4 regions of the Streptomyces sp. C1-1 genome follow, and region 3 is predicted to be linked to each of the others. Evidence: riboswitches for the same ligand, from Rfam matches in the RefSeq annotation. Region 3 holds a riboswitch; each other region holds the start of a gene.
The links. Region 3 has a riboswitch for cyclic di-AMP ahead of ACQF4J_RS38510 (C40 family peptidase). Riboswitches for the same ligand answer to the same signal wherever they lie in the genome.

Region 1 (3,046 bases), 180 kb from region 3:
CGCCGCCGCGACGATCTGCTGTGCGCCGGTGTCCCAGCCGGGCTGGGCGGGGGCGGACGGGGCCATGGTCTGTGCGACGAGCTGTTGTGCGCCGGTGTCCCAGCCGGGCTGGGCGGGGGCGGACGGGGCCATGGTCTGTGCGACGAGCTGTTGTGCGCCGGTGTCCCAGCCGGGCTGTGCCGGCGCGGTGGTGGTGTTCGTGCGTGCCGTGGCTGTCTGCTGCGCCGGTATCGCCCAGCTCGGCTGTGCGGGTGCGGACGGGGTCATCGTCTGTGCGACGAGTTGTTGTGCGCCGGTGTCCCAGCCGGGCTGGGCGGGTGCGGACGGGGTCATCGTCTGCGTGACGAGCGGTTGCGCCCCGGTGTCCCAGCCGGGCTGTGCCGGCGCGGCCGCGGGCTGCTGGGGCTGGGCTGTCCAGTCGGGTTGGGCCGGTGCGGGTTCGTTCATCGTGCGGGCCGTGGCCGCCTGCTGGACCTGGGCTGCCCAGCTGGGCTGCGCCTGGGTGGCCTCGATCGGCGCGGCGGCCGCGCTCTGCGGGGCCGCCTGCCAGGTGTTCCGGTCCTGCTGCGGTGCGACGGCGGGACGCGGGGCGGAGGTCTGCCGGGCGACGTACCGGTACAGCAGGTCGCTCGCCGCGGCGACCTTGCGCTGGTTCTCCTGCTTGGATCTGCGCAGCGAAGTCTGCCTCGACTCCGCGGGGGCAGGGGCCACGGGGGCTGCTTCCTGGCGGGGCTGCGGCACAGCGGGAAGCGCCGCCGTCGGGCCGGCGGGCAGCTCGGCCACCGGGCGACGGGGCCCGGCGGCGGGCAGCTCGGGCACGGCCCGGGTGGGAGCCTCCAGCTCACGGGCCGCACGCGTCTGAACCGGGCGCGCGGGCCGGGTGGCCGCGGGACGCCTGGCCGGTGTGCGGTCGGACGGGAGGATCGCCGGGACGGTCGGCCCGATGGACGCCCGGGCCATGTCGAACCACTGCCGGCTGACGTTGTCCAGGTCGGGGTCCGAGCCCCTGCGCGGCTGACCACCGCGCTCGCCGGTGCCCCGCGCGTTCTGCACGCGGGTCAGGTTGAACTGCCCGGTGTCTCCTTCGGCGCGGTCGTACAGGTTGCTCACCCGCTGCTGGACGTCCTCCCGGCTGGGTGCTTCGTCGCCCGTCTGGGGCGCGGCGTCGGCCGTCTGCGAGAACAGGGCCACCGAGGTGAGGGCGGCCGTCGCGAGGGCGGAGTTGCGCATACCGGGGAGGCCGAAGCCTCCGGCACGCGACGATCGTTCCGGCGCCATGGGGGCCGTACTCCTTCCGTACTCCGCCTACCGAGTTAGCTGTCGGGTTCGGGCGGTCAATTCCGGAAGGCATGCCCTACGGCCCTTGCGCCGAAGCGCAGTCGGGCCGATTCACCCCATGAATCGGTTGGGTCCCCGGTTCCGGCTGCCGCGGAGGCGCACCGGATTCGGCGGAGGCCGCTCTTCCCGACGGGGTTCGCCGGAGTGACACGAGCGGCCTGAGGCCAAGTTAGCCAACTTGTGCGGCTCGTGTGAAGGTTGACGGCCGGAATGTCCGATACGCTTTTGTGACCTTCGTCGTGACGCTCCGTCAGATGCCTCGACGGTGGACAGAGGGCGTGGGTGCGGTGACAAAGAGTCACCGAACCCCTCGTCCGCGGGGCGTCAGGAACGCGAGCCCTGGTCCTGGTCGGCCGCCCGCTCGGCGTTGCGCTTCTTGATCCGCGCGCCCTCCTTGCGGACCTCGGCCTGCGTGGCGCGCTCCTTGACCAGCCACTCGGGCTGCTCCTGCTTCAGGGCCTCGATCTCCTCGGTGGTGAGGGCATCCGTGACCCCGCCGCGCGCGAGACCGGAGATGGAGACGCCCAGCTTCGCCGCGACCACGGGACGGGGGTGCGGACCGTTGGCCCGCAGCTCGTGCAGCCACTCGGGCGGATTCGCCTGGAGCTCGTCGAGCTGGGCGCGCGAGACGACACCCTCACGGAACTCTGCGGGGGTGGCCTCGAGGTACACACCCAGCTTCTTCGCCGCGGTGGCGGGCTTCATCGTCTGGGCGGTCTGGTGCGACTTCATGGGGTCCAGGGTATCGAGCGCGTACGACGCCTCCGACCACGGCCGGTAACCTGGCGGGGTGACAGGCTCGGAAGCATCCCAGACGTTCCGGCTTGCGTACGTCCCGGGGACGACGCCCGCCAAGTGGGTGCGGATCTGGAACGAGCGCCTGCCCGACATCCCGCTGACCCTCCAGCCCGTACCGGCGGCCGAGGCCCCCGACGTGCTGCGGGCCGGCGAGGCCGACGCGGGGCTGGTACGGCTCCCGGTGGACCGTACGTACTTCAGCGCCATCCCCCTCTACACCGAGACGACCGTGGCCGTCGTCCCCAAGGACCACGTGATCACGGCGGCGGAGGAGATCACCCTCGCCGACCTGGCCGACGAGGTGCTCTTCCACCCCCTCGACGACGTCTTCGACTGGGACGCCCCGCCGGGCGAGCCCGCCTTCGAGCGCCCCGCGACGACCGAGGACGCCGTCGAGCTCGTCGCGGCGGGCGTCGGCCTCCTGGTGGTGCCCCAGTCCCTGGCCCGCCTCCATCACCGCAAGGACCTCACCTACCGTCCGGTGACCGACGCGCCCCGGTCGAGCGTGGCCCTGTCCTGGCCGGAGGACTCCACCACCGACCTGGTGGAGGACTTCATCGGCATCGTCCGCGGCCGTACGGTCAACAGCTCCCGCGGTCGCAAGCCGCAGGCGGCCGAGAAGGCCGCGGACAAACCGGCGCCCCGCCGCAAGCCCGCGGCGGCGAAGACGCCGGCCCGCAGCCCCAGGGCGGGCACGTCGAAGACCCCCAAGCGAGGAAAGCCCCGCCGCCGCTCCTGAGCCACCCGGCGGACATCCCGGCCGACGGGCCACGGCGCAGGCCGGCCATGGCCGCGGCCGGCCGCCCGCCGCCGGGTGGGCGCTGCCGCGCCGGAGCGACCGATGCCGGGCGGGCGCTGCCGCGATGGACTGCACGCCGCCGGACGGGCACTGCCGGTATGGAGCGCACGC
Region 2 (3,046 bases), 4.0 Mb from region 3:
TGTCGACCCCGCGGCGCACGGCCGCCTCGTCCATGACGTCGTCGTGGTACAGCGTCGCGAGGTGGGTCAGCTCCACCACCACGGCCGACGGCACCACGCCGGGCGCATACGGGTCGCCGAACTGGGCGGAGAGCATCACCAGCAGGGGGCGAAAGCGCTTTCCACCCGCTCGCACCAGGTGCTGGGCGGCCTCCGTGATGAAGGGGACCTCACTCTTGGTGGCTTCGAGCAGGCCCTCCTCGACGGCCACCAATCCGGCCTGGACATCGGCTTCCAGAGCCTGGTCCCGCACGCTCAGCCCGAACGGCCCGACGACGGTCACGAGGGGTCTCCTGTCTGCTGGTGTCTACTGGCTGGTTACGCGGTTTGTCGATAGGTCGCTGCCATCACTCAAGTCAGCGTATCCGGTCGCCTTTCGATCACCCATGCCGCCCGCCCGTCCGGCAGGGGCGGCATGAGATCACGCCCGATATGTTTCCGATGATCAGATAACAACCCATATTCACTGACTTGCTCCATCCACTCCGTACACGTCCGGCCGATCCCCCACGGGAGGGACTCGGCCCGCACGGAAATGGACGTCTCGTCCGTCCGCGAGATCGGCGTCGCCGTCGAAGCGGAAGACGTGGCCGGCGTCCACTCGGGGGCACCGCGAGTGGAACGTGAGATGACGGGCGGTCAGAATCGAATACCACGGGCGGCCGGTTGACTATGAGTTGGGCCCATTGCCCGATTTGACGCGCTTGTCGACACCCGTGACTTGGCTCACTCGCCGCCAAGATCTACATTCCGGACGATTCCGGCCGATCCACCTTCCGCGAAGCGTCAGTTGAGGCTTGGCGACCGCAAAGGATCAAGCACCCCAAAGGCCCCACACCGAGGTCAAGCGGCCCGATGTGTGACTCTGCCGCTTGTTCCGGACATGTGCTCTCGCATACGTTCCCGCCTTGCCGGGCGGACGCCTAATCCTGCCGCCGCCCGTTCTCCACCATCGACCAACTCACACGCACGGCAGGAGCGGGGGAACCAGGTAAGCCGCCGGACGGGCGTCCTAGGACGCCCGCACCGGCTTGGGGTGAAGTCGTGTCGCCGTACGGCGGCGCGGCCGGGCAGCTCCCGCCCGAACCCGACAGCTCACCTCGCAGGCGACGGAGAGGAAACCCGCCATGCCCGCAACCGCTCACCACCGCCTCACCAAGCGATCCCGCCTCGTCCGCAAGCTCGCCGCCGTCGGCACGGGCGCCGCCCTTCTCGCCCTCCCGGTCATCGGCGCGACCAGCGCGTCCGCGGCGACCGACAGCGTCGTCACCGCGTCCTCGCTCGGCTACAGCAACAACCTCGACGGCTGGATCCGGGCGTCCCTGCAGGTCATGGCCCAGCACGGCATCCCCGGCACGTACAACGGCATCTACCGCAACGTCATGCGCGAGTCCTCGGGCAACCCCTACGCCATCAACAACTGGGACTCCAACGCCCTGGCCGGCACCCCCTCCAAGGGTCTGCTGCAGGTGATCGACCCGACGTTCGCCGCGTACCACGTCGCGGGCACGGCGTACGACCCCTACGACCCGGTCGCCAACATCACCGCCGCCTGCAACTACGCGTACCACCGCTACGGCTCCATCGACAACGTCTTCGGCGCCTACTAGGCCGACCGGGGCGAGGGCCGCCGGGTCCTAGACCTCCGCGAACAACCGCTCGAGGACGACGGCGATGCCGTCGTCCTCGTTCGACAGGGTGACCTCGTCGGCCACCGCCTTGAGTTCGGGATGGGCGTTGGCCATGGCGATGCCCCGGGCGGCCCAGTCGAACATCGGAATGTCGTTGGGCATGTCACCGAACGCTAGGGTCTCCCGCGGGCCCAGGCCAAGGTGCTCGGCGGCCAGCGCGAGGCCCGTCGCCTTGGTGATGCCGCATGGCTGGAGTTCGACGGTCCCGGGTCCCGACATGGTGACGGTGGCCAGGGAACCGACCACCGACCGTGCCGTCGCCGCCAACTCGTCGTCGGACAGGTCGGGATGGCGCAGCAGCACCTTGCTGATCGGCTCGCACCACAGGTCGTCGCGCCGGCCGACGCGTACGGCGGGCAGGGTCGGGTGCGGCATCAGATACCCGGGCTCGATGAGCGTGAGCCCGTCGACGCCGTCCTGGTCGACGGCCGCGTACACCTGGCCCACCTCGGCCTCGATCTTGCCGAGGGCCGTCTCGGCCAGCTCCCGGTCCAGCGTGACGGACCACAGCAGACGGTCCGCGCCGGCGTCGTACACCTGCGCGCCCTGCCCGCACACCGCGAGCCCCGTGCTCCCCAGGTCGTCCAGGAGCGGCCGCACTCTGGGCGCCGGTCGGCCGGTCACCACGAGGTGCCGGGCGCCGGACTCCGCCACGCGCGCGAGGGCGGCGAGGGACCGGTCGGACAGCGTGTCGTCGCCTCGCAGAAGGGTGCCGTCCAGGTCGGTGGCGATGAGTGCATATGCGGTGGGTGCGGCCATGATCAGAGAATACGGACAGGACGCACCACCGACTCATCGCGAACCGGACGACCGCCCCGTTCACCGGCGTCACTCGGTCAACTCCCCTACCGGTTACGGCCCTTGATCACGAGCCCTGGCCGGGGACCACGGGGCCCGGTACTCGCCGGACCCCGTCGGCCGCGTCCGTCACGGTCTCAACCGTGCGCCGCCGCAAGGTGCTTGGCGAGCCTCGGCGAGGCGAACTCCGTACCGCACACGAACCGCATCACCGGCCCGTACGAGGCCGCCGCGGGCAGACCGGTGAAGTACAGGCCCGGTACCGAGGACACGTAGCCGGCCCCCAGCCTGGGCGTACCGCGGCTGACGGCGAGCCGGGTGCGCAGCTCGTGGCCGAGGAAGTCCATCGCCGCGATGTCCACCCGGTAGCCGGTCGCCGCGATGACGTGGTCGGCGGACAGCTCGTCCGTCCGGCCGTCGAGCGTGCGGACCTTCAGCGCCGGGCTGCCGCCGTCGGCCTCCGCGCGCACGATCCGCTCGACCTCGCTGACCTGCACCTTGCCCTCGAAGCGGTCACG
Region 3 (3,046 bases):
ACGACGGACGTCTCCAGCGTGCGCATCGCGCTCGCCTGCGACTCGAGGCTGATGAAGTCTCGATAGGTGGGCGGGAGAATTCCGCGATAGGCGTGCCACCAGTGGTGCCGCCCGACGCCCTCGTCGGAGCCCGCCAACACCAAAAGCAACTCGCGCAGTTGGGAGTCCGCGACGGCGTAGGCGTCGAGAAGTAACCGCACATCGGCCGGTTTCACCCCGCTGGCGCCGGTCTCGATCCGGCTCACCTTGGACTGGTGCCAGCCCACGAGCCGGGCCGCCTCGCCACTGGTGAGACCCGCCCCCGTGCGCAGGGCGCGCAGTTCGGCGCCCAGCTTGCGGCGGCGCACCGCGGGACCGTTCTGCATGCGGTACTCCTTACTCCTTCCGGGGCGCCCAAATACGGTCTCAGGTCGTAGAGTTCACCGTTTTGAGCGACAGATATATGCATATCTTGGTGGATCGCCACCCGTGACCGTCGCGGTAATGGCAGTCTGGCGAAGAAGCACCAGTCCGGGACCGTACTCGAACCATCCGCTCCATGTCGGACTCCGGTCCCGCGGGAAAGGGACGACGTCGTCATGGCAGACCACCTGGAAGCATCCGTCACTCTGCCGAGCGAGCCGGCCTCGGTCTCCGCCGCCCGCGGCTACGTGGTCACCACACTGGTGGAATGGGGTCTGCCCGCCCACACCGAGGCGGCCGAGACGATCCGCCTCATTGTCTCCGAACTGGCCACCAACGCGGTACAGCACACCTTCGGGCAGTCTCCCACCTTCACGGTGGACCTGCGACTGGAGCGTGACGAGCAACTGCGCATCGGCGTCACCGACAGCCATCCGCGCTTCCCCAAGCGGCTCCCGGCCGCGGTCCAGCAGGACAACGGACGGGGCATGGTGATCATCCGCTGGCTGGCGGCCGAGTGCGGCGGCAGGCTGCGAGTGCGGCCCACGAGAGAGGGCGGCAAGACGGTCTCCATCGAACTGCCGTGGACCGTTCCGGCCCAGCCCGTCACGGCGGGGCAGCAGGAGCCGTGAACCAAGACGCCCAGGCGCGATGCGCCTGGGTGCGGAATGTGGAGCCCCGTGGGGGTGACGGCAGGTCAGGAGGCCGCCGCCCCCACGGGAGAGTCAGCTGACCCGGCCGTACCAGACGCTGCGGGTCCAGATCTTCTGGAGCTTCACGACGTCCCCGGTCTTCGGGGCGTGCCAGATCTTCCCCTTCCCGGCGTAGATGCCCACGTGGTAGACGTTCGATCCCGAGTGGAAGAACACCAGGTCTCCGGCCTTGCGGTGGCTCGCGGAGATGTGGTGGGTCTTGTTGTACTGCTGGGCCGCCGTTCGAGGCAGTGTCTTGCCGGCCTTCTTGAACGAGTACAGCGTGAGCCCTGAGCAGTCGAAGCGGCGCGGTCCGGTGGCGCCCCACTTGTACGGGGATCCCTTTTTGGACGCCGCTACCTGAAGTGCCTTCGTCGCCGTCGTCGCGGCCGAGGCGTCGGCGGCGACGCCCGGGATCACGACGGAGCCGCCCACGGCGGCGAGGGTGAGAGCCGAGGCCGTGCCGGCCCGGACCATCAGCGACGGGACACGATTGAGCGCAGTCATGCGCAACCCTTCGTCAGCCGCCTGTGAAGGATGACCTGTCGGATTCGGGCTGGCGAAGTTGCCCGGCCGCATGCGCGGCTTCACCCCAAGGGCTGCTCGGAACGGTCATGGCGTGACCGTGCCGGCGACCCGTCGTGCTTGGGTCCTCCACTCCTGCCGATCCACTCCTGTCGACCGGTCATCCAGGCGGCGGCAGGACTCGGCGTCCGCCCGGATCGCCCCGCCGCTGCGGCGGGGGCTTGTCGTCAGACAGGGATCTTGACTCACGGATGTCCGAAAATCCCAATGGAATCGGGGATTTGTGGCGTTACTCACCACTCACCCGTTCGGGTGGACACCCTGTTTTTCGAACAGCCGTCGCGAGTCCGAGGAGCCCCGGACCAGCGGCGGAACGTCCCATTCCGCCCCTCGGCTACGCGTGTTGCGCAACCGGAGGGGTCCCGAAACAGCAGCCGCGTCTACTCCAAAAGGGGGTACGCCGTTTGGTGCGTTTCAGCCTCGGTCCGGACGCTCGGATCAACTGTCGGACCGCGGCGGCACGATGACCCGCGCCGTGCGCCGCTCACCGTCCAGCACCCGCATGGCCCGGCCCAGCGTGGGGGCGTGCAGTTCGGTCTCCCCCCGCTGGTGCATCAGCACCAGGGCGTCGCGCAGTTCGGCCGCCTTGGTCACCAGCGCCTGAGCCGCGCGCAGTCCTCGGTACGTGTCACCGTGGTGCGCGGGGTTGATGCGGCCGAGCAGGTCGACCACGTCGAGGTAACGGTCGATCAACTCGCCCTCGGCACGCGTGAGGGCGGGCAGCGGCGGGAGCTCGGGTGGAAGCACCGGCCGCTCACCTCCCCGTGGGTGGCGCGAAGGTGGACCTGCGGCTGGGGACGATCCGGTCCACCAGCCCGTACTCCACGGCCTCCCGGGCGTCGAGGATCTTGTCCCGCTCGATGTCCTCGGCCACCTGCTCCCGGGACCGCCCCGTGTGCCGCACCAGCATCTCCTCCAGGCGGGACCGCAGCCGCGACAGCTCGTCGGCCTGGATGGCCAGGTCGCTGGCCTGTCCCTGCACCGGTTCGTACAGCGCGGGCTGACGGAGGACCATGCGCGCGCCCGGCAGCGCGGACCGCTTGCCCGGCGTCCCCGCCGCCAGCAGCAACGCCGCCGAGGAGCCCGCCTGCCCCAGACAGATCGTCTCCACGTCGCAGCCGACGTACTGCATCGTGTCGTAGATCGCCGACATGGCGGTGAACGAGCCGCCCGGGGAGTTGATGTACAGCGAGATGTCCCGGTCCGGGTCCTGGTACTCGAGGTGCATGAACTGCGCCATCACATCGTTGGCGGAGGTGTCGTCGATCTGCGTACCCAGGAAGACGATCCGTTCCTCCAGCAGCTTCGAGTACGGATCCATCGTCTTGTGCCCGAAGCTCGTGCGCTCGGTGAACTCGGGCAGGACG
Region 4 (3,046 bases), 6.4 Mb from region 3:
CGGGGCAGCCGTACCGGTCGGCGATGGCCCGTACATGCCCGTTGTAGGTGGCGATCTTGCCGCGCAGGTGCTTCAGCACGGGCACGCCACGGGTGTCGAACCCGGTCGTCACCATGACGGTGCCGGCGACCGCCGTGAGGCGGGCGATCGCCCGCTCGAAACGCTCGGCCACCTCGTCGGGGTCGGTGCCCGGCCGGATGATGTCGTTGCCGCCCGCGCAGAAGGAGACCAGGTCGGGGGCGAGCTCGACGGCCTGCGGGAGCTGGTCCGCCACGATTTGGTCGAGCAGTTTGCCGCGCACGGCGAGGTTCGTGTAGCTGAAGTCGCCCTCCGGACGCCGGTCCGCGAGGAGCACCGCGAAGCGGTCCGCCCAGCCGACGAAGGCCCCGTCGGGGCCGGGGTCGCCGACGCCCTCGGTGAAGCTGTCCCCCACCGCAACGTACGACCCGATCACTGATCTGCTGTCATTCTTCGAATCGTCTGCCACAGCCGTCACTATTCACCTTCGAATGTGACCTACGCGACCGTAGGCCGGGGTTGACGGGCGGTGACATAAGCCACTCCCAAAGTGTTGGCCAAGGTCGGAATAACGCTCTGTTCAGGGCTGTTGACGGGTCAACCGCCACACGGCCGTGCGCCCGCCCCGTCGTCGACCCCGCGGACACACCGAAGGCCGGACCCGGGGATCGGGGTCCGGCCTTCGGCGGCGTGTCGGGCGGCGTGGCGGCGGGGGGTCAGCCGACGGCGACGCCCTTGGAGCGGAGGTAGGCGACCGGGTCCACGTCGGAGCCGTAGTTCGGCGTGGTCCGGATCTCGAAGTGCAGGTGCGGCCCGGTGACGTTGCCCGTCGCGCCGGACAGGCCGAGTTGCTGGCCCGCGCTGACGCTCTGGCCGGCCGAGACGGACAGCTGCGAGAGGTGCCCGTACTGGGCGTAGTAGCCGTCGGCGAGCCTGATGACGACCTGGTTGCCGTATGCGCCGCCCCAGCCGGCGGAGACGACCGTGCCCGCGCCGACGGCCTTGACGGAGGTGCCGGTGGGGACGACGAAGTCGACGCCGGTGTGGTAGCCGCTGGACCACATGCTGCCGGCCACGTGGTAGCCGGTGCCGACGGTGGCGCCGGAGACGGGGAGCTGGAAGCCGGTGGCGGCGGTGGTGGTCGCGGCGGCGCTGCGGGTGGTGCCCTCACCGGAGGAGGACGAGCGCTCCTTCGGCGTGGTCGAGCCCTGCGAGGACGAGGACTTGGCCGTGGAGGACTTGGTGGTGCCCGTCGCGGCCTTCTTGCCGATCGAGAGCTTCAGACCGGGGTGGATGAGCGACGGGTCGTCGCCGACGGCGGCGCGGTTGTCGGCGTAGAGCTTGTGCCAGCCACCGCTGACGTGCTGCTCCTCGGCGATCTTCGAGAGGTAGTCGCCGGACCGCACCGAATAGACGTGCACCGCCTTTTCGGAGGCGGTGTTCTTCTTTTCGGTCGCCTTCTTGACGGTATTCGGAAGAGACTGCACGGCCTTTTCCGAAACCGACTGGGAAGCGGACTGGGCGGTGGCCGCGTGGGCGCCGGTGGCACCCATCAGCGGGAGGGCGAGCGCGGCGCCGCCGGTTCCGGCGACGGCGATGGAGCGGGTGAAGCGCTGGGGCTTCGGGCGGCGGTGCTTACCCTTCGCGGGCATGGCGAATTCCTCTCCGGCGCCTGCGAGGTGAGCTGTCGGGTGCGGGCTGGAGATGCCCGGCCGCGCGCTGGTCGCGGCTGTACCCCTAGCCGTTCCGGAGACCGGAACAGGCGTTGTACCTGTGGGTCCCCCGCTCCTGCCGTACACGGGTGAGTTGGTGCGGGCTCCGGGCGGCGGCAGGATTGGGCGTCCGTCCGGATTGGTGTGGAACGTAAGCGACGAAGACGCGAAGGGACAAGCGACGGTTCCCCGTGAATGCGTTTCTCTTGATCCTCCGCGGAAATCCACGGTCACTCTCCGTGAATTTCCGCTTCAGGCCATTCTTCAATCCGCAGGAAAGACAGATTGATTACGTGAGCATGACGAGGTACGCACCGTCACGGATATGACGCTGCTCACGTGACACTGCTCCAGCTTCCCTTGTCGCAGCGCGAGTTGGAATGAAGCCCAATCAACGCAGCAATTCGGACAGAAGAGTCAGATGCGGCGCAGGCGGAGAACTGCCGCATCGAGGTCGCCCCGAAGTCCGGTACGCAGGCCATGGTGCAGCAATACGCCACCTCGATGCACTTCGCCCGTTTCGAGGCATTCGTACGACGCCGTCGGGTCGAGAGCACGCAGCCGCAGGGCCGGTACGGGCTCGCCGTAGCTCTGCGCCTGCAGCCAGGCGAGGACGACGGTCTCGTCCCCGCGCACGTACTGCACCGCGCTCAGCCCGCCCGTCGGCGGCCTGAGGCGGTGGAGCTCGCCGTGCTGGACGAGCGGCCGGATCTCCTTGTAGAGGCCGACCCAGTCGCGGGCCTCGGCCAGCTCCTCCTCGGTCCACTGCGTGAGGTCCCCACCCACCCCGAGCACTCCGGCCATGGCACTGACGAACCGGAAGCGCAACGAGCTGACGCGCCCGTTGAGCTGGGTGTTGGGGCTGTCGGTGACCCAGGCGGCCATCACGCGCGCGGGGTGGATCTGGCTGAAGCCGTGCTGGATGGCGAGCCGGTCGAGCGGATCGGTGTTGTCCGAGGTCCACACCTGGTCCGTACGGCTCATGATGCCGAGGTCGATCCGTCCGCCGCCGCCCGAGCAGGACTCGAAGACGACACCGGGGTGGGCCGCCCGCAGCCGGTCCAGGAGTGCGTACAGGGCGCGGACGTGGTCGACCCAGAGTCGCTGCGGATAGCCGTCACCCGGCCACCCGGCGTCCGTGAAGCAGCGGTTGAAGTCCCACTTGACGTAGTCGATCGGAGCGCTGGTCAGGAGTGCGTCGAGCCGCTCCCACAGGTACTCCTGGACGTCCTCGCGGGCCAGGTTCAGCACGAGCTGGTTGCGCAGCTCCGTCCGCTTGCGTCCGGGCTGGAACTGGACCCAGTCGGGGTGGGCGC

Region 1: it holds a riboswitch for cyclic di-AMP, as region 3 does, so the genes downstream of both, ACQF4J_RS39280 (NlpC/P60 family protein) here and ACQF4J_RS38510 (C40 family peptidase) in region 3, are expected to answer to the same signal.
Region 2: it holds a riboswitch for cyclic di-AMP, as region 3 does, so the genes downstream of both, ACQF4J_RS20405 (transglycosylase SLT domain-containing protein) here and ACQF4J_RS38510 (C40 family peptidase) in region 3, are expected to answer to the same signal.
Region 4: it holds a riboswitch for cyclic di-AMP, as region 3 does, so the genes downstream of both, ACQF4J_RS09665 (M23 family metallopeptidase) here and ACQF4J_RS38510 (C40 family peptidase) in region 3, are expected to answer to the same signal.

Annotation. Positions count from the first base shown of each region.
Region 1 covers NZ_CP189826.1:8,639,095-8,642,140, forward strand. Annotated here, with positions in the region: gene ACQF4J_RS39280 (NlpC/P60 family protein) at 1-1,278, opposite strand, end outside; cyclic di-AMP (ydaO/yuaA leader) riboswitch at 1,287-1,461, opposite strand; gene ACQF4J_RS39285 (DUF5997 family protein) at 1,663-2,070, opposite strand; gene ACQF4J_RS39290 (LysR family substrate-binding domain-containing protein) at 2,129-2,875, shown strand.
Region 2 covers NZ_CP189826.1:4,482,549-4,485,594, forward strand. Annotated here, with positions in the region: gene ACQF4J_RS20400 (polyprenyl synthetase family protein) at 1-322, opposite strand, end outside; cyclic di-AMP (ydaO/yuaA leader) riboswitch at 983-1,163, shown strand; gene ACQF4J_RS20405 (transglycosylase SLT domain-containing protein) at 1,167-1,649, shown strand; gene ACQF4J_RS20410 (HAD family hydrolase) at 1,677-2,489, opposite strand; gene ACQF4J_RS20415 (FAD-dependent oxidoreductase) at 2,666-3,046, opposite strand, start outside.
Region 3 covers NZ_CP189826.1:8,455,045-8,458,090, forward strand. Annotated here, with positions in the region: gene ACQF4J_RS38500 (helix-turn-helix domain-containing protein) at 1-365, opposite strand, end outside; gene ACQF4J_RS38505 (ATP-binding protein) at 579-1,034, shown strand; gene ACQF4J_RS38510 (C40 family peptidase) at 1,128-1,601, opposite strand; cyclic di-AMP (ydaO/yuaA leader) riboswitch at 1,605-1,800, opposite strand; gene ACQF4J_RS38515 (hypothetical protein) at 2,118-2,426, opposite strand; gene ACQF4J_RS38520 (ATP-dependent Clp protease proteolytic subunit) at 2,434-3,046, opposite strand, start outside.
Region 4 covers NZ_CP189826.1:2,102,159-2,105,204, forward strand. Annotated here, with positions in the region: gene ACQF4J_RS09660 (SGNH/GDSL hydrolase family protein) at 1-454, opposite strand, end outside; gene ACQF4J_RS09665 (M23 family metallopeptidase) at 735-1,670, opposite strand; cyclic di-AMP (ydaO/yuaA leader) riboswitch at 1,675-1,832, opposite strand; gene ACQF4J_RS09670 (alpha-galactosidase) at 2,148-3,046, opposite strand, start outside.